DNA from 2 places in the Pseudoalteromonas sp. JC28 genome. Region 2 is predicted to be linked to the other one. Evidence: predicted binding sites of a transcription regulator. Region 2 holds the regulator's gene; the other holds the start of a gene.
What was found. Region 2 encodes MetJ, which represses methionine synthesis genes. Its sites were predicted from a motif close to TAGACGTCTAGACGTCTA; they were not measured.
Positions count from the first base shown of each region.

Region 1: the regulator MetJ is predicted to act here: its motif matches at 6,314-6,331, upstream of metA (homoserine O-succinyltransferase).

Region 1 is NZ_QOKX01000001.1:41,852-51,224, reverse strand. Features, by position in the region: gene DS891_RS00210 (GGDEF domain-containing protein) at 1-504, opposite strand, end outside; gene DS891_RS00205 (hypothetical protein) at 504-1,388, opposite strand; gene metH (methionine synthase) at 1,599-4,226, opposite strand; gene DS891_RS00195 (homocysteine S-methyltransferase family protein) at 4,236-5,315, opposite strand; gene metA (homoserine O-succinyltransferase) at 5,305-6,252, opposite strand; gene DS891_RS00185 (DMT family transporter) at 6,430-7,320, shown strand; gene DS891_RS00180 (tetratricopeptide repeat protein) at 7,491-9,107, shown strand; gene DS891_RS00175 (hypothetical protein) at 9,139-9,373, opposite strand, start outside.
Region 2 is NZ_QOKX01000008.1:20,752-30,124, forward strand. Features, by position in the region: gene hslU (HslU--HslV peptidase ATPase subunit) at 1-156, opposite strand, end outside; gene hslV (ATP-dependent protease subunit HslV) at 168-686, opposite strand; gene DS891_RS17915 (SPOR domain-containing protein) at 757-1,287, opposite strand; gene priA (primosomal protein N') at 1,301-3,472, opposite strand; gene rpmE (50S ribosomal protein L31) at 3,687-3,902, shown strand; gene DS891_RS17930 (malic enzyme-like NAD(P)-binding protein) at 4,675-5,916, shown strand; gene metJ (met regulon transcriptional regulator MetJ) at 5,997-6,317, opposite strand; gene metB (cystathionine gamma-synthase) at 6,662-7,882, shown strand; gene metL (bifunctional aspartate kinase/homoserine dehydrogenase II) at 7,887-9,373, shown strand, end outside.

The DNA of each region.
Region 1 (9,373 bases), on a different contig from region 2:
TAAACGATAAGCGCCCTTATCCATATTCAAGCGCGACTGCCATAAACTGATATCGGCTTTTACCTGGGCATTATCATCAATTTGCTCAGCCAGCAATGAGGCTTTATCTAAATAGCGCTGCGCTAACTCATAGCTCTCTAAGTCAATATCAAGGTGAGCGATGGCGAGATAGGTGTTTGCCTTTAAAAATGTATTGTTATCGGCTTCGGCCAACTGCAACGCTTGTTGGTGCAAGTCGAGACCATCCTCAAACTCACCAAAGTGTTGAACTATACCACCCTCTAACAGTAATGCTTTGATTTGCAACGGCTTATTACCTTGCGCACGCGCTTGCTCTCGAAGTGCTCTGATGTCCGGTAATAAAGACAAGTCATAATCTTGTTCAGCCGACATTTGTAGCGCATTTAAGTTGCGCTGTATTTGTTCTGATGATTCGTAAGCAAAACCACAAAATGTAATTAGCGCACTTACCAATATGCAAAGCGATACCACAGCTGGCTGCATTAGTCTCCTCCCACCAGCATTTCAGCGTTAGCCACCTGCCAATTCGCCACTTTTTTGTTGATAAAACCAGATTCTGTCAACGCCCGTTTGATCACGCCTCGTCGTTTAAGTATTTTTAACCCACGATTGAGTGCCGCAAATATTTGCACGCCTTCAGGATGATTTTTACTGACGACAAAATGCCGAGAGTCTGGCAAGACAACCTTAATATTTTCGATTGGGACATATTCTTTACCTTCAAAATTTAAAGTTAAAGAATCACTCACGCTAAAATTAATCAACATAGTGTCGACGACATCACTTTCTACCATTGCCAACATGGTTTCCCACGGGCCAATAAAGCTCACCATGTGTAAATCTGTATTCATCAAAGCACGCCAATCCACTTCCCATTGCGGGTTAGATACCACATTCAGCTGCCGAAGCTGTGAAAGCGGCGTTTGCTGCAGTGCGACATTACGCTTGGTGACGTAAAGCCCAGCTTCGTAATCTCCTACTTCAACAAGCGGATCTGAGATAAATAATGAGCCGCGATAGTCCACGATATTTTCATGCCAAACACTGCGAGCAAGGATTAAACTTTCCCCAGCGATCAGATCGGAAAACTCTAAAATATTCACCGAAGGTTTTGGATTAAATACAACTTTGCGCGTCTCACCACCAAGAAACAAGGCCTGCTGTAGTAACACCATTTCGATGATTTCAATATGAGAACCTTTGGTGGTTGGAAAAAAAGAATCAACGTCTAAAACGTCACGACCAGCAAGAAAGTGCTCATAACGCTGACTGAAATTTTCACTACTGATAATGTCAACAACCAGCTGATTGCTCCCCCAACAGAGATTGGAAATAAAAAGGAGTGAAAACAGCCACTTCATCTTCATTGTTGAGTAAAGCCTTATTATTAACAGTTATTCAACTCAGTATACTTGAATTTAGCGTGCTCTGTTAACTACTAAACAACATATTCTAATGAATTTGGATTTGAAATTTATCAGCCCGCCAATAAACGTTAAAACTCAAGAAATGAAAGCAATAAAAAGCCCAGCTAAACTTAATCTCAGATTAGGTTTAGCTGGATGCCAATTCAGCTATTATGCGGTTTCATATCCTAAGTTAGGACCAAGCCAACGCTCCGCTTCTTCCAGCGACATCGCTTGACGCGCAGCATAGTCTTCTACTTGATCTCTTTGAATACTGGCAACGGCAAAGTACTTAGAATCTGGATGTGAGAAATACCAACCCGACACCGCTGCTCCCGGCCACATGGCGTATGAGCTAGTCAGCTTCATACCGATACGGTTTTCGACATCTAACAACTGCCAAATTTTTTGTTTCTCGGTGTGTTCAGGGCACGCTGGATACCCTGGCGCAGGACGGATCCCTTGATAGTTTTCACGGATAAGTTCTTCGTTACTTAGCGCTTCATCCGCTGCAAATCCCCAGTACACTTTACGCACTTGCTCATGTAAATATTCAGCAAATGCCTCGGCTAAGCGATCTGCGACCGCTTTAATCATGATCTTGTTGTAGTCATCTTGCTTGGCATCAAATGCATCTGCTAAGTCATCTTCTTCAAGACCACCAGTGACGGCAAATGCACCGAAATAATCAGGTGTGCCTTTAGGTGCAATATAATCCGACAAACAATAGTTAGGGAAATCGGTTTTTTCGGTTTGCTGACGCAGCTGACATGACGTAACCAAGACTTCGCTGCGCGACTCATCGGTATAAATTTCAATATCATCACCCACGCGGTTAGCAGGGAACAATCCAATCACACCCAGTGGCTGTAAAGTGCCCGCTTGTTCTAACTGATCTAACATGGCATTGGCATCATGAAACAGTTTTTGCGCCTCTTCACCAACCACTTCGTCTTGTAGAATACGTGGATATTTACCGGCCAATGACCAGGTCATAAAAAATGGCGTCCAGTCGATATAATCGCGTAGCGTTTTAATGCTCACGTCTTTAAACTCGGTGATCCCCAACTTATTTGGCACCGGTGGCGTGTAGCTTTGCCAATCAAGTTTTACCGCATTATCGCGCGCACGCGCCAAAGTAACCGGTTTTGAACGTGGTTTTTTACGCGCCTGCTGCTCCCGTACTTTGACGTATTCGTCCGCGGTTTTTGCTAAAAACTCTGGCTTTTGGGTTTTACTTAGCAGGCTAGATACCACACCAACCGCCCGACTGGCGTTATTGACGTAGATCACACCTTTATCGTACTGAGGTTCAATTTTAACCGCAGTATGCGCTTTCGATGTGGTTGCACCACCAATGAGTAGAGGAATATCGAAGCCGCGACGCGTCATTTCTTTCGCAACATGCACCATTTCATCAAGGGATGGCGTAATAAGGCCAGACAGACCAATGACATCAGCGTTTTCGTCAATGGCCGTTTGCAGAATTTTCTCTGCTGGCACCATCACACCCAAGTCCACGACTTCGTAGTTGTTACATTGCAGTACCACGCCCACAATGTTTTTGCCAATGTCGTGTACATCGCCCTTAACCGTGGCCATGATCACTTTACCGTTACTAGAGCCTTCTTCTTTTTCAGCCTCAATGTAAGGGTCAAGATAGGCAACCGCGCGCTTCATCACTCGAGCAGATTTCACCACTTGAGGCAGGAACATTTTGCCCGCGCCAAACAAGTCGCCAACCACGTTCATACCATCCATCAGTGGCCCTTCAATCACTTGAATTGGCTTATCAAACTGTTGCCGACAGGCCTCGGTATCCTCGTCGATAAACTCGGTGATCCCTTTAACTAAGGCGTGCTCCAAGCGTTTTTCAACTGGCCAAGAACGCCACTCTAAATCTTCCTGCTTTTCGGCTTGCGCCATGCCCGAGTATTTAGGCGCGATCTCAACCAATCGTTCGCCAGCACCGGCGTCGGTATTGAGGATCACATCCTCAACGGCATCACGGAGCTCTTTTGGAATATCGTCATACACGGCTAACTGACCGGCATTGACGATCCCCATATCCATGCCTGCTTTAATCGCATGGTAAAGAAACACAGAGTGGATCGCTTCACGCACCGGGTTGTTACCACGGAATGAGAAGGATACGTTAGATACCCCCCCTGACACTTTACAGTGCGGCAGGTTTTGCTTAATTCTGCGCGTGCCCTCTATAAATTCTACGGCATAGTTATCATGCTCTTCGATACCCGTAGCGACCGCAAAAATATTAGGGTCAAAAATAATGTCTTCTGGCGGAAACCCAAGCTCGTCAACCAAGATTTTGTAAGAACGCTGACAGATCTCAAACTTTCGCTCTGCGGTTTCCGCTTGACCAACTTCATCAAATGCCATCACCACCACAGCAGCACCAAAGCGCTTGATGATTTTGGCTTGGTGGATAAATGGTGCCTCACCCTCTTTTAAGGAGATTGAGTTTACAATGGCTTTACCTTGAATACATTTCAGACCCGCTTCAATGACTTCCCATTTAGACGAGTCGACCATGATGGGGACTTTAGAAATATCCGGCTCTGACGCTATCAGATTAAGAAACTTCACCATCGCAGCTTTTGAGTCCAACATGGCTTCATCCATGTTGATATCGATCACTTGCGCGCCGCTTTCAACCTGCTCTCTGGCAACATCCAGCGCGGTTTCGTAATCTTCTTCTAAAATTAAGCGCTTAAATTTTGCCGATCCCGTTACATTGGTACGTTCACCGACATTGGTAAATACTGCTGTTTGTGTCATGGTGAATTCCTAATTTAAGTTACAGGCTTCAAGACCTGCCAAACGCATCCGCACTTCGATGTTAGGCAAGCTACGCGGCTGGGTTTGCTCAAGGCCTCTCGCGAAGGCGCGAATATGTTCGGGCGTGGTGCCACAGCAGCCGCCAACAATATTGATAAACCCTTCATTGCCCCAATCGATAATCTCTTTTGCCATGTCATCGGCTTCTAGGTCGTATTCACCAAACTCGTTAGGAAGCCCTGCGTTTGGATGTACAGAGGTAAAGGTCTCACAAACCCGTGACAGCTCTTCTACATACTGTCTTAATAAATCTGGGCCTAGCGCGCAGTTGAGGCCAATAGAGATTGGCTTAATATGACGAATGGAGTTATAAAACGCCTCGGTGGTTTGCCCTGATAGCGTGCGACCGGAAGCGTCGGTGATCGTGCCCGAGATCATAACAGGCAGAGTGAGGCCCGCTTGCTCGAACGCTTCTTCTACACCGTAAGACGCGGCTTTGGCGTTGAGCGTATCAAAAATAGTCTCAATCAAAATAAGGTGAGCACCGCCTTCAATAAGGGCAAGCGTTGATTCGACATAGGCTGCAACCAACTTGTCAAAAGTGATATTGCGAAAACCAGGGTCGTTTACATCAGGAGAAATCGAACAGGTTTTTGACGTTGGGCCAAGTACACCTGCCACATAGCGAGGCTTGCTGGGATCTTTGGCGGTAAATTCATCACATACCGCACGTGCAAGCTTCGCCGATTCAAGATTAATCTCGCGGCTTAGGCTTGCCATGTCATAATCTTCCATCGAGATGGTGGTGGCGTTAAAAGTATTGGTTTCAATGATATCTGCGCCAGCAGCTAGATAATCGCGATGGATCTGTTTGATTATCTCAGGCTGCGTCAAACTTAGCAGATCGTTGTTGCCTTTGATAAGGACATGCCAATCTTTAAAGCGCTCACCACGATAGTCTTGTTCTTCTAATTTGTGCTTTTGGATCATGGTTCCCATTGCACCATCTAAGATCAGAATACGTTGCTGCATTGCTTGCTTAAGCTGCTCTGCTATTTGCTCACCGTTTACGGCTACATTATTCGGCATAATTGTTAGTCCTTACATCTTGGCTAACTAAGTTAATATCATAAGGTGTGGTTTGGTAAACATAGTAGTTTAACCAATTTGAGAATAACAAGAATGCATGGCTTTGCCATGTCTTAGATGGACGTTTGCTGGTGTCATTCTCAGGAAAATAGTTCTCAGGCTGCGGTGCGTTGGCCATTTTTTCACAATCGCGAAGATATTCTTTTTGTAGCGTATCGGCGTCGTATTCAGGATGACCGGTAATGTATACTTGGCTACCTGAGTGATTTTTAATTAAGTAAGCGCCCACTTTTTCAGAGCCTGCTAACACCACTAGGTCTTTACACGCATTAATTTTATCGATGTCGATGTGGCCATAACGTGAGTGTGGCACCAAAAACTCATCATCAAAACCGCGAGTGAGCGCCCCGTGGTCAAAATAACAGTGGTGCTTAAATACGCCACACAGTTTGTCATTTTTGAGTGCTCGCTTTAACCCATAATGGTGATACAAACCGGCATGTGCGGCCCAACAAGAAAACAGGGTTGAAGTAACATGGTGCTCAGCCCAATCAAAAAACGCCTGTAATTCCTGCCAATACACCACATCGTCATATTCAAGATGCGCCAGCGGCGCACCGGTGACTATCAAAGCATCATAGTTTTGATCTTTCACATCCGAAAAATAGCGGTAAAACATATCTAGATGTTGCTCTGAGTTTTCAGAGCTACGGTGGGTGTCCAGTCGCAACAAATCAACATTCACCTGCAAAGGGGTATTTGCCAGTAATCGGATAAATTGCACCTCAGTCTCCACCTTATTCGGCATCAAGTTTAATATCGCGAGCCGCATTGGGCGGATCTCTTGCGTTGATGCACGACTTTGTGGCATCACGAACACATTTTCATGACGCAATTGGGCAATGGCTGGGAGTTCGTCGGTGACGGTGATTGGCATGCGCTGCTCCAGACTAATCGAATGGCATTATTATGGACAAAAACTGGAAAAATTCAACCTCTAGATGTATGGACGTCTAAACATTTGTGATAATAATTTGATGCCTAACCTCTCACTGATTATTTCAATTTATGTATACTTGCCATCATATAAATAAACACAAGAAACTTGATATTTATGATTGGTATTGGCGAAGCGGCAGCGATTGCGGCGGCTGGGGTATGGGCTGGCTCAACCATACTGTATAAACGATTTAGCCATCACCTTAGTCCATTTGAGTTGAACGTTAGCAAAGGCGTCATCGCTTCTGCTTTGATGATCTTGTGTTTGCTCATCGCAGGTGATGCTATGTATCCGACCTTACTCTCGAGCTGGGGCTGGCTGATAGCCAGTGGGATACTGGGCATAGCGATTGGTGACAGCGCTTACTTTGCCGCACTCAGAAATATAGGCCCTGCTCGCACTTTGGTTATTGAAAGTCTTGCACCTGCCATCGCGGGGATCTTAAACATTGTGCTCCTTGGTGTTTATCTCAGCGCATCCGCTTGGCTCGGCATTGCAGTGACAACCGTTGGTGTGATGTTGGCGATTAAGCCAAGTAGAAGCCAGCCGGTATTAGACAAAAAACATTATCTCTTGGGAGTCTGTTTTGCACTCACGGCTGCCATTTGCCAAGCTGCGGGTATGGTGCTTTCCAAAGGTGCGCTAAATAACGAAAGCATTAGTAGTTTGTGGGCGGCACTTATTCGCTTGGGATCCGGCACCCTATTTGTGGCCTTTATTGTTGTTTGTTTGAAATCACAAAGCCTGTTTAAAGCACTCACACTTAAACAAATCGACGGTAAAAACTGGTTATTCGTTGCAGTGTTTTTTGGCACCTTTATTGGGCTTTGGCTACAGTTAATTTCCGTTAATCATACTGATCCCGCTATCGCACAAACCATCTTTGCAACGGCACCGCTTATGGTGATGACAATTGGACTACTGCGCAGAGAAGCTATTACTAAGTCTATGATGTTTGGAGGCCTAATTGCTTTAGCTGGGGTGTTTTTATTGCTAAAGGGATAGCCAATATCACACTTAATATGTGTGCATATTGGCCTGAATTTGGGGTTAATTTACCACCGAAACAGAGGCAAAATACAAAAAGTAGTCAACCTAAGATTTATTAAAGGCAGACACGACTTTTTGTTACCACTATATTAATATGTAAAAACAATGTATATAGACTAATATTTATGCCTTTGCTTGCTTTGTTTTTCGCATTACTGCTCGTTGTGTTACCGGCGCATGGTTCAGAATGCCCAGGTGCCAATAATGCTAATCTCACAAGCCAGATTTTGTCTTGTAAGCAACATCTTGAAACGCTTGAACCCAACGGTGCTCAAGCTTTTGATGCACATCTTGAGCTTGTTAGCTTGTATCGTCGAGCGGGTGACATAAAGCTCAGCAATCAAATACTGGATGAGTTGATGGCATGGAAGTTAACCACACTCCAACGCTTTCAGGTGTTAAGACAAAGTGGTATTAATCGTTATCGCCAGCGCAATTATATTCAAGCGCTGGAGAGCTTCCACGAAGCGCAAACGCTTGCGGCTAAGTTGCAACAAAACGAACTCCTGGGTAAATCGGCAAACGATTTAGCTAATGCCTATCAGGCACTCGGAGATTTAGACACCGCCCTTACTTTATTTTTAGAAAGCTACCAAATAGCGAAAGCAACAAATGACCTACAGAGACAAGCGATCACGCTTAACAATTTAGGGAATGTATCGAGGGATATTAATCAGTTGGATGATGCCATCCTCTCGTTTCGTCAAGCCCACGCGCTCCACCAGCAAGCTGGCGACCAAACTAAAGCGAATCACACCTTGCTAAGCATCGCGGAGGTATTTTACAAAAAGCGCGACTACAACAAAGCAACTGAAATAATTGAAGATTTACTTCAACCTTTGACACAAAGCGGTGCCTATACCCAATTGTCTCGAGCCTATTTATTATTGGCCGAAATTGCCATTGCTCAAAATCATATCACTCAGGCACAACAGCAACTTGCTTCATTTAAACGTACTCGGCAACTAATTCAACACGGTAAAGTGGATCAGCGAGCACTGCTTATTGAGGCCAAACTCAAGCAGCTTGAGGGCGATAACCTAACAGCACAAACGATACTTAAACAGGGGCTTGAAGCACATAATCAGCAAAATAGTCAGCTTACGGAGTTATTTTACATTGCCTTATTGCAGTCCCAACTACAAACACACGCTTATAAAGAAGCGGTAGAGACCGCACAGCGTTATAATGACACGCTTAAAACTAGTCGTGTACAAAGTGAAAACCTTTATCAATTTCGCCTTCAAAGCGCTAACGTCTTGACCGCGCCTAAGCGCCAAACAGAGACAAGCATGTTGTCTCATGTACTCGTCGGGTTTATCACATTTTTAGCAGGTGTTTTGGTTACTTACTGCTTTATTCGCAATACCGCCCGCGCCGATACTCATGGCGTGCACAGTAAACATACGAGCATTGATGAACAGGCCGCTAGACAATTAATGGTTGAGGTAATGACACTCACTTTGACGCTTTGGGAGCAAAGTAGTGGCAAAACTCGTGTCGAATTAGCGGAAGAAAGCAAAGTGTGGAAAGTGAATATCGATGATGGTCGCTTACGAGTGCGCACTCTTGAACGCTATCTTAATATCAAAACGCTGCCCAAAAAGCCGCGTATTCGAAATATTGTTACCACGGCACAATATGTACTCACTCAATGCCAAGACGCTAATTTCGATACTGCGCCCCTTTCTCAAAAAGTTGCACAACTGGAGCAAATCATAGCGTGCTCCAACGCTACTTGATGTTTACAACAAAGGGGCTTTTGCCCCTTCTCTAGTTATCCGTCGCGGTCTCACATAAATAGCATGCTAAAGTCACGCCCATACCGGCCTCATACTCTTGGTGATGACGGTCTCCTTTGAATTCAAAAGGTCCTTCAAAGCGAGGATACACTGTCATATCAGGCTTTAGGCTATTACTAAAGCCTTTCATATTTTGATGTAGAGATTGACACATTTTATTACCCATATCATAAGCAAGTCGCCAATCATCAAACTGGCCACAATCT
Region 2 (9,373 bases):
ATTCTTGGGTGTAACTTCTGCACGCAGCTCTTCATCAAGCTGCATACGACGCCAACGGTTGCGCAGTGCAATCGCGACGGCTTTTTTGGCTTTGTCCTGACCGATAATATGTTGATCAAGCTCGTGCACAATCTCTCTTGGAGTCATAGCTGTCATGACGAGTCCTATTACAATTCTTCGATAGTTTGGAAATTATTGGTAAATACGCAGATATCGCCGGCGATCTTCAGGCTCTTTTCCACGATTTCTTTCGCACTTAAGTCTGTATTTTCAAGTAGTGCGGTTGCAGCCGCCTGTGCGAAGTTACCACCACTGCCGATAGCAATAAGATCATGCTCTGGCTGCACCACGTCGCCGTTACCTGTGATGATAAGCGAGGCGGTTTCATCGGCTACCGCAAGTAGGGCTTCAAGCCTTCTTAATGCTCTGTCGGTACGCCAGTCTTTTGCCATTTCTACGGCTGCTTTAGTGAGATGGCCTTGGTGCATCTCTAGCTTTGCTTCAAAGCGTTCAAATAATGTAAATGCATCAGCTGTACCGCCAGCGAAACCTGCCAGTACTTTACCATTGTATAGACGACGTACTTTACGTGCGTTGCCTTTCATAACTGTGTTACCAAGCGAAACTTGGCCATCACCGCCGATAACCACTTTGTCATCGCGACGAACACTAACGATGGTAGTCATAGTAATCCTTATCTGGGCCTGTGCCCGTGTAACTCTAGATTAGTAGGAAATATGGGTGGACTTATAAAAATCAAGTCCAGCCCCAAATCCCGCAGCCAAATATCCCAACGCGTTGTAATTTGTTTTTATCGCTTTCTGCTAAACGCTTGGTATCGTAGGGGCCAAGACGGACACGATACCAGACACCGTTACTCCCTTCGGTACGACGGATCTCCGCGATTAATCCAGCAAACGCAACTTTGGCTTTCATGGCTTCGGCTTGGCTATGGGTTCTAAATGAACCACACTGCATTTGATAGGGACCTTTGCTCTCGATCTCTTTAACTTCGACCTTGATTTCATGATTTTTAATTTCTTCAATGAACTCAGGTGGGCGAGGCTTTGGTTTAATAACCTTTTGCTCGGCAACTGGGTGTGGGTTTTTGGCTTGCTCTACTTCTTTAGGATCGGCATTGGTTTTTATAAACCAAAGACCGTAGGCAAACCCTCCGATTAGTAGAAATGCAAAAATAGCAGCAATAACAGGAAATTTCGCCGATTTTTCTGGCTTGTCTTTCCCCTTGCCTTTAGGTTTCTTATTGATGTAATCGTGCTGTGCCATAGGTTATTTGATTTTAATAGCTATCCATTGGATCAACATCTATGCTCCAGCGTACTCGATTGGCAGACTCATGCGTAGCGATATAGCGCGCAAGTTGCGAAAGGTAGTCCCGCAGCACAGTGCGTTGTTGTGCGTGTATGTGTAATTGATATCTGAACTTTCCAGCTATTCGTTCAAGTGGTGCTGGAATTGGACCCAGCAATTGTATACCAGGATAGGGGGTAGCAGGAACCAAATCCGACAAAAAGCGCAATACTGTATTTATATTTGTTGCCTCGGCGCGGATGATAGCTAAGTGTGCGAAGGGGGGAAGCATAGCTTCTTCACGCTCTTGTAAGGCATATCGCGCGAAGTCGCCATAACCATTATTAATTAAATCTTGCAATAATGGATGTTCTGGAAAATGCGTTTGCAATAACACGGTTCCCGCTTCACCGGCACGTCCGGCTCGTCCAGCAACTTGCGTAATGAGCTGTGCCATTTGCTCGGTTGCTCTAAAGTCACAAGAGTAAAGTCCTGAGTCCACATCCAAGATAATCACAAGGCTGACATCGGCAAAGTGGTGGCCCTTGGCAAGCATTTGAGTGCCGACCAGAATTCGCGCGCCACCTTGATTAATTTCTTCAAGGGCGCTTTCAAGGCTGCCCTTACGGCGCGTAGAATCTCGGTCAATGCGAGTAACGGGAATATCAGTGAAGCGTTCGCTTAAAAAGCCTTCGAGTTGTTCTGTACCAAGCCCTGTGGGCATGATTTGGGTGCTGCCGCAATCTGGACACTGTCTCGGTACAAAGTCCTGTTCACCACAATGATGGCATACCAAGCGGTTCATGTTTTTATGGTACGTGGCGCTGGTAGAGCAATGTTTACAGGTATTAAGCCATCCGCATTCGTGACACATCAATGTTGGTGCAAAGCCCCGACGATTTAGAAACACCATAACTTGCTTACCACGAGCGAGTGTTTTTTCCATCCAATGTAAACTCATTGGTGAAAACCCGCCTTGTTCTGGCTGACCTTTCATGTCGACAAGGTGAAATTGGTTGTCGTGCTGGGTCTGCGCTCGTTTACTCAGTGTGACGAGTTGATATTTGTTGGTAATGGCTTTGTGTAATGTTTCTAATGCCGGTGTTGCGGTTCCCAAAAGCAAAGGGCAGTGTGCCTGATGCGCTCGAAATGCAGCGAGATCTCTGGCGTGATAGCGCAGGCCTTCTTGCTGTTTAAACGAGTTGTCGTGCTCTTCGTCAACGATGATCATGCCGAGATTTTGAAATGGCAAAAAAATGGCCGAGCGAGTACCGATAACCAAAGCGCTCAGACCCTTTTCGGCGCGACGCCAAGTATGTAGGCGCTCGTTATCGGTTAGATTTGAGTGCCATAAATCAATGGGCAGGTTATTAAAGCGCTTCTTAAAGCGGTTGACTGTTTGCGGTGTGAGTCCAATTTCAGGCACTAAGATCAGTGCTTGTTTACCCGCTTTTATTATGTTTTCAAGGCTCTGTAAGTAGACTTCGGTTTTACCACTTCCCGTTACACCTTCGATTAAAAAGGTACGGTAACCGACTTGTGCATTGACGGCGCTGCAAATAGTCGCTTGCTGGTCGTTTAGGCGTGGCTTTTCGCCTAGCTGTAATTCGTTTTGCGACCAATCACTATCATGCTCAATAGATTGTGAGATAAGCGCTTTTTCTTCTAATGCTTTAATTGTTTGGCTAGCAAATCCGAGCGCTTTGAGTTCACTTAATTTTATTGCACCACCTTCATATAATTGAGAAAGCAGCGCTTGTTGCTTTTTGGCTCGCAGTGTTGGTAGTTTCTGCCCTTTTTCCGTTAATCTGACGATAGGGATCTGAGTTTTGTCTGGGCTTCCACCATCTCTGAGTACTGCCGGTAGTGCTGTGAATAAGGTATCGCCAATTGGATGACAGTAATACTGGGAGACAAAGTGTAAAAAGCTAAGTTGTGCTTGATTAAAGACAGGATGCTCGTCCAACACCTCAATAATTTGCTTGAGTTTTTCTTTTGGTACATCGGTGTCGTCTTTTTTAGCAAGCGCAATCGCTGTGCAGCGACGGTTGGCAAAATTGACGGTGACTCTCATTCCTGCTTCAACTTGCATGGTTGGTGCTAGCAAATAGTCGAATGTTCGGTGCAGTGGCAGCTTTAAAGCTACTTCAAGAATGAGCATGTATTACAATTCCATAAAGTGAGCGCAGTGACGAAGTATATACCTAAGGTGGTACGAATTGAAAACTTACTCAGAGGCGGTGATAAAAAACTCTGAAATATTGCTTGTAGATTGTTCAGTTAAGCACTAAAATACGCGTCCACATTTTTGTATAACTACGTATGGTGCCAGACTTCGGGTTTGGAGAGCGATACGGCCTTAACTAGAGGTTGCTATGAAAGAAGGTATTCACCCTAATTACGAGACGATCACTGCATCGTGCTCTTGCGGTAACAAGTTCGAAACTCGTTCAACGCTATGTAAAGATATTCACCTAGACGTATGTTCTGCATGTCACCCGTTTTACACTGGTAAGCAGAAGATCCTTGACACAGGTGGCCGTGTAGATCGCTTTAACAAGCGTTTCGGTGCACTTAGCAGCAAGAAGTAATCTTGTTGGTCTAGTCGAAAAAAGCACCTTTAGGGTGCTTTTTTTGTGCCTGTTTGAAAATACCTTCTCGATTTATACATCCTATTCTGCATCAGCAGATAGACCGTCAGTCATCCCGTCTTATTGTGTCTTTTATTCTTCTAAAATAAAAAACTTGCCAGTTTGGCAGCAAAACTTTACTGATCTCTTGGGTAGAGTAAAAACTCTATTTAGCAGATAAATATTGAACATTTACGAGCTTAAGTTGTGAAAATAATCAAAGCTCATATAGTAAATAGTATCAGGTATGAGCACTTAATATAAACTAAAGTCAGTATATTGCGATTAAATGTCGGTATCTTGACGTTAAAGTTAGTTAAGTTGCAATTTTCTTATTGTTTTTATAGTTGGTGTACATTTGTGCTAATTTTATACATTCCGTGCTGATTTTAGCGTCTTGTTTTTTAAGTTTTAGTCATTTTATTTGTGAAATATTTCTTAAAATTGAGCTTATCTTCTCGGAAAAGTATAGAAAATACCATGCTAGTGGATAGACCTGATTTTACTTGAATAATGAGCAAAACTCGGTATTGTGTGAATACGGTCGATTAACTATATGTCCTATTGACATACCGCGACAGCAAAGCACATACGCTTGTTGAGTGGTTGAATGTCGTCGCTCATATAGTTAATCGCACTGTGTGTTGCTGTAACCAGCTAGCTAGGTTGCCAACATTCAGAATGCGAACGTTTACCACACTCTCACATTAACTTCGTAGGAAAATATCGCGCCATGACAGACTTTCGTCAACAAGCTCTAGATTATCACGAGAAGCCCGTTCCAGGTAAAATCAGTGTTGAACTCACTAAACCTGCCGAGACCGTAAAAGACTTAGCACTTGCATACAGCCCAGGTGTTGCAGAGCCAGTACGTGAAATCGCGGCTGATCCGGCGAATGCATACCGTTACACGGGTAAAGGAAATATGGTTGCGGTGATCAGTAATGGTACGGCAATTCTTGGCTTGGGTAACTTAGGTCCTTTGGCGTCAAAGCCTGTTATGGAAGGTAAGGCACTATTATTTAAGCGTTTTGCGGGCCTTGATTCAATCGATATCGAAGTTAAGCACAACACCACTGAAGACTTCATCAATACTGTGGCAAATATCGCAGACACATTTGGAGGTATTAACCTTGAAGATATTAAAGCGCCAGAGTGTTTTGAAATTGAGCGCGCGCTAATTGAACGTTGTGACGTTCCTGTATTCCATGATGATCAGCACGGCACTGCAATTGTAACCGCTGCGGGTATGCTGAATGCGTTGGAAATCCAAGGTAAAGATATTCATGATGCGATTATTGTGTGTCTTGGCGCGGGTGCAGCCGCTATTGCTTGTATGGAATTACTGATCAAATGCGGTGCTCAACGTGAGCACATCTATATGCTGGACAGAAAAGGCGTGATCCATACTCGTCGTGATGACCTAAATGAATACAAAGAGCTGTTTGCAAACAACACGGATAAGCGTACGTTACAAGACGTGATTGCAGATGCGGACGTATTTGTTGGTGTTTCTGGCCCAGACTTACTTTCTGCTGAGGATCTAAAGCTAATGGCTGACAAGCCAGTGGTATTCGCTTGTTCTAACCCAGACCCTGAGATCAGCCCTGAAGTTGCACACGGTGCACGTAATGATTTGATCATGGCGACAGGCCGCTCGGATTATCCAAACCAAGTAAATAACGTACTGTGTTTCCCGTTTATCTTCCGTGGTGCGCTTGATGTACGCGCAACCGCTATCAATGACGAGATGAAGATTGCAGCGGTTGAAGCAATTAGAACGATTGCGAAAGAGCCTGTACCTGCTGAAGTGTTAAAAGCGGCTGACGTAGATAGTCTAGAGTTTGGTCCTGAGTATATTATTCCAAAACCAATGGATCCACGTTTGTTACCTCGTATCGCAAAAGCGGTAGCGGTAGCTGCAATTGAATCAGGCGTGGCACAAATCGATATGCCAGCTGGATATATGGAATAATACCATTGGTATTATTCAAATGAAAAAGCCTCGATTGAGGCTTTTTTTGTGTCTGTATTTCCAGAGCGAAAGAGCAGTTATCACTCTTCGTTTATTTCTGGGATCTCCAAACCGCGCTCTTCCATTATTTGTCTTACCTCTAAAGGAATACGCTCTGGATTATCTTTTCTCAAGTCTTCATCGCTCGGCAGTGGCTGACCTGTGAAGGCATGTAGAAACGCCTCACATAAAAGCTCACTGTTCGTGGCATGACGTAAGTTATTCACTTGGCGACGTGTACGCTCATCAGTTAGCACTTTGAGTACATTCAGAGGTATGCTCACCGTGATCTTTTTTACTTGCTCTGCTTTCTTACCGTGTTCTGCATATGGGTGAATATACTCACCGTTCCATTTTGCCATAATTGTGTACTTGCCTCAGTTACATCAATGCCAATATGACTGGGTTCTGGTCTACATTATTCACCAACCGCATGAATATAGGGATAACCTTACGAATTAAAGATAAATCCCAAACTCAAATAGATGAATAAACTAATCCGCCATAGCGAGATAGAAGAATCTCTGCCATAGTTTTCAATAACTCAGTCGTATTAGCAACGCCTAGAGTGGCGAAATTTTATCGGTTTAAAAAAGATAGTCAAATACTAGTTATTTAGCCATTTAGCAGTATAAATGTTTTGACTTCTGGTTTCTGTTGCTCTAACCTTTTAGACGTCTAAACATCCAACTATCTAGGTGACCTTATGAGTCAAGTTAATAAATCGACGGTAGCAGTGCGTCACGGTATAGAAGCTGATAAAGCGCATGGGGCAGTAGTGCCACCGCTTTACCTTTCTACCACCTATTCTTTTGCCGATTTTGATACCAAACGCGACTACGATTATGGCCGCAGCGGTAACTTTAATCGTGATGTGCTTGCACAGGCACTTACCGAACTTGAAGGTGGTGCTCGTGGTATTATTACCGCCACTGGCATGGCTGCCGTTCACCTAGTAACTCAACTGCTTAACCATGACGATACGCTGGTTATTCCACATGACTGCTATGGTGGTAGCTATCGCTTGTTTACATCGCTTGCAAAGCGTGGATTGCTCAAATTAGCCGTCTTGGATCTCACGCAACCTGAAAGTCTTGCGCAGCTGCAGCAGATCAAACCTAAATTAGTTTGGATTGAAACACCAAGTAACCCAATTTTGCGGTTAACGGATATAGAAGCTGTCGTAAATGCAGCACACGCTGTGGGGGCTTTGGTCGCCGCTGACAACACCTTCTTGTCTCCTGCATTACAAAACCCCATTGCCTTTGGCGTAGATGTAGTCGTGCATTCAACTACTAAATATATCAATGGTCATTCTGATGTCGTGGGGGGCGCGGTGATCGCGCGTACACAGGAGTTGGGTGATGAGTTAGCTTGGTGGGCGAATAATATCGGTATTACAGGTGCACCTTTTGATAGCTACCTTACCCTACGTGGACTGCGCACCTTAAATGTGCGTTTACGCCAACATCAAGAAAATGCTCAGATTATTGCGGAGTATTTAGAAAAGTCGCCGTATGTTAGCCAAGTTTATTACCCTGGCCTTGAGTCGCATCCTCAACACGAACTTGCGAAAAAACAACAGCTCGGCTTTGGTGGCATGGTGAGCTTTGATATCAAAGGCGATCTGCAAACATCTGCGAAGTTTTTAACGTCTCTAACGCACTTTTCATTGGCAGAATCTTTAGGTGGGGTTGAGAGTCTTATTTGTCATCCAGCGACGATGACACACGCGGGTATGGATCCGCAAGCACGTTTAGAAGCGGGAGTGGGCGACACGTTGATTCGTATTTCTGTAGGCATTGAAGATGCACAGGATCTCATTGCAGATCTGGAATCGGGATTTGCATGTATTGATGAAAGTCAGGCGAGTGATGATGCTAAGTCATTCAAATTAACGCCTGCACATACAGTAGCGTTGTGGTGAGTAAATGGCAAAAGTAGTACATAAGTTTGGTGGTTCGAGTTTAAGCTCGCCAGAGCGTTATCAGGCGGTTGCCAAGATAGTGTTAGAGCAATGTCAACTAGGTGACAGTGTTGTGGTTTCTGCTGCAGGAAAAACAACGAATACCCTAGTGAAGTTATGGCAAAGCTTTGAGCAGCAAGATGTTCGCGCATTCAACGATGTTTTATTACAAGTTGAAAATCATCAACGTGAATTAATTGATGCCCTGTTTGTAGGTGAACAACACAGTGTGTTACTCAAACAGCTTGTCAATGAGCTGCAAGCAATCGCTTTAGGACGAGAAGAACAGCATCTTCACTACGCGAGTTTACTTGCACATGGAGAGCTATGGTCGGCTCGTATATTAGCAAACTACCTAAGTTCTCAAGGTATCGAAGCCAAAGCTATCGACGCTCGTACGTTATTTGTACAACAAGAGGGGGTGTTACTACACGCCCATAACAAAGAAGCGTGCTATCGCGCAATTGATGATCACGCTATCTATATTGTTACCGGTTTTATTGCCGCAAATGCACAAGGTGAAACGGTGACTTTAGGCCGAAATGGCAGTGACTATAGCGCGACTTTGTTGGCAAGTTATCTTGATGCGGCTCAAGTATCAATTTGGACGGATACAACGGGTGTATTCAGCACTGATCCACGTAAAGTCGCCAATGCCATAAAATACACAAAGGTATGTCGTGGCCAAGCTGAATTACTCGCACGATTAGGTAATCCAGTACTACATGCAAAAACGCTGTCTCCACTTAAAGATACCGATATAAAACTGCAAGTTCGCAGCAGCTTTGACGCCGATGCACTTGGCACTGAGATAGTAAAGGCAGGCTATAGCAAAGAGAAGCGCTTTATTACCACTTTTGGACAACTTGACCTGTTACGCGTTGAGCAGCTAAAAAGTGGTGAAGTGAAACAGCTAAGCCAGCTTATTCAGCATAGCATTCATCATTTTGTTAAAGGTGGAGAGGCACACTTACTGGTGCCATCTGAGTTTAGCCATGTTGTGATTAAAGCGCTGGATTCGCGAGCCAATATTATTGAGTCGCAAGTACAAGGCTTTGCTATTGTTGCCCCAAGTCAGGATGTTGCTGGCTTACATCAGCAAGCTCTGGAATTATTGGATGAACATGCGATTGTCACCCGTTTTGTGCTGCAAGAGCGCCATTACAGCTTAGTGTTAACCGATCAAGCAATTGATAGCGATCTACTTGCTATATTGCACGAACGTTTGGTCAATAAAGGCAGAGAGCTTGCTGTGATTGTAGCTGGTGTTGGCAATGTGGGTGAAGTGTTTATCGAACAATGCAAAAACCAAGTCGCTAAGCTGAGTGAGCACTTTGATCTTAAGTTGGTTGGCTTACTGCGTTCTAAGCAAATGTTGTTCTGTCCAAGCGGGTTGAATTTAGCATCGTGGCAACAGCAATGGCAAAATGAGGCCATCGAATACAATGAAGC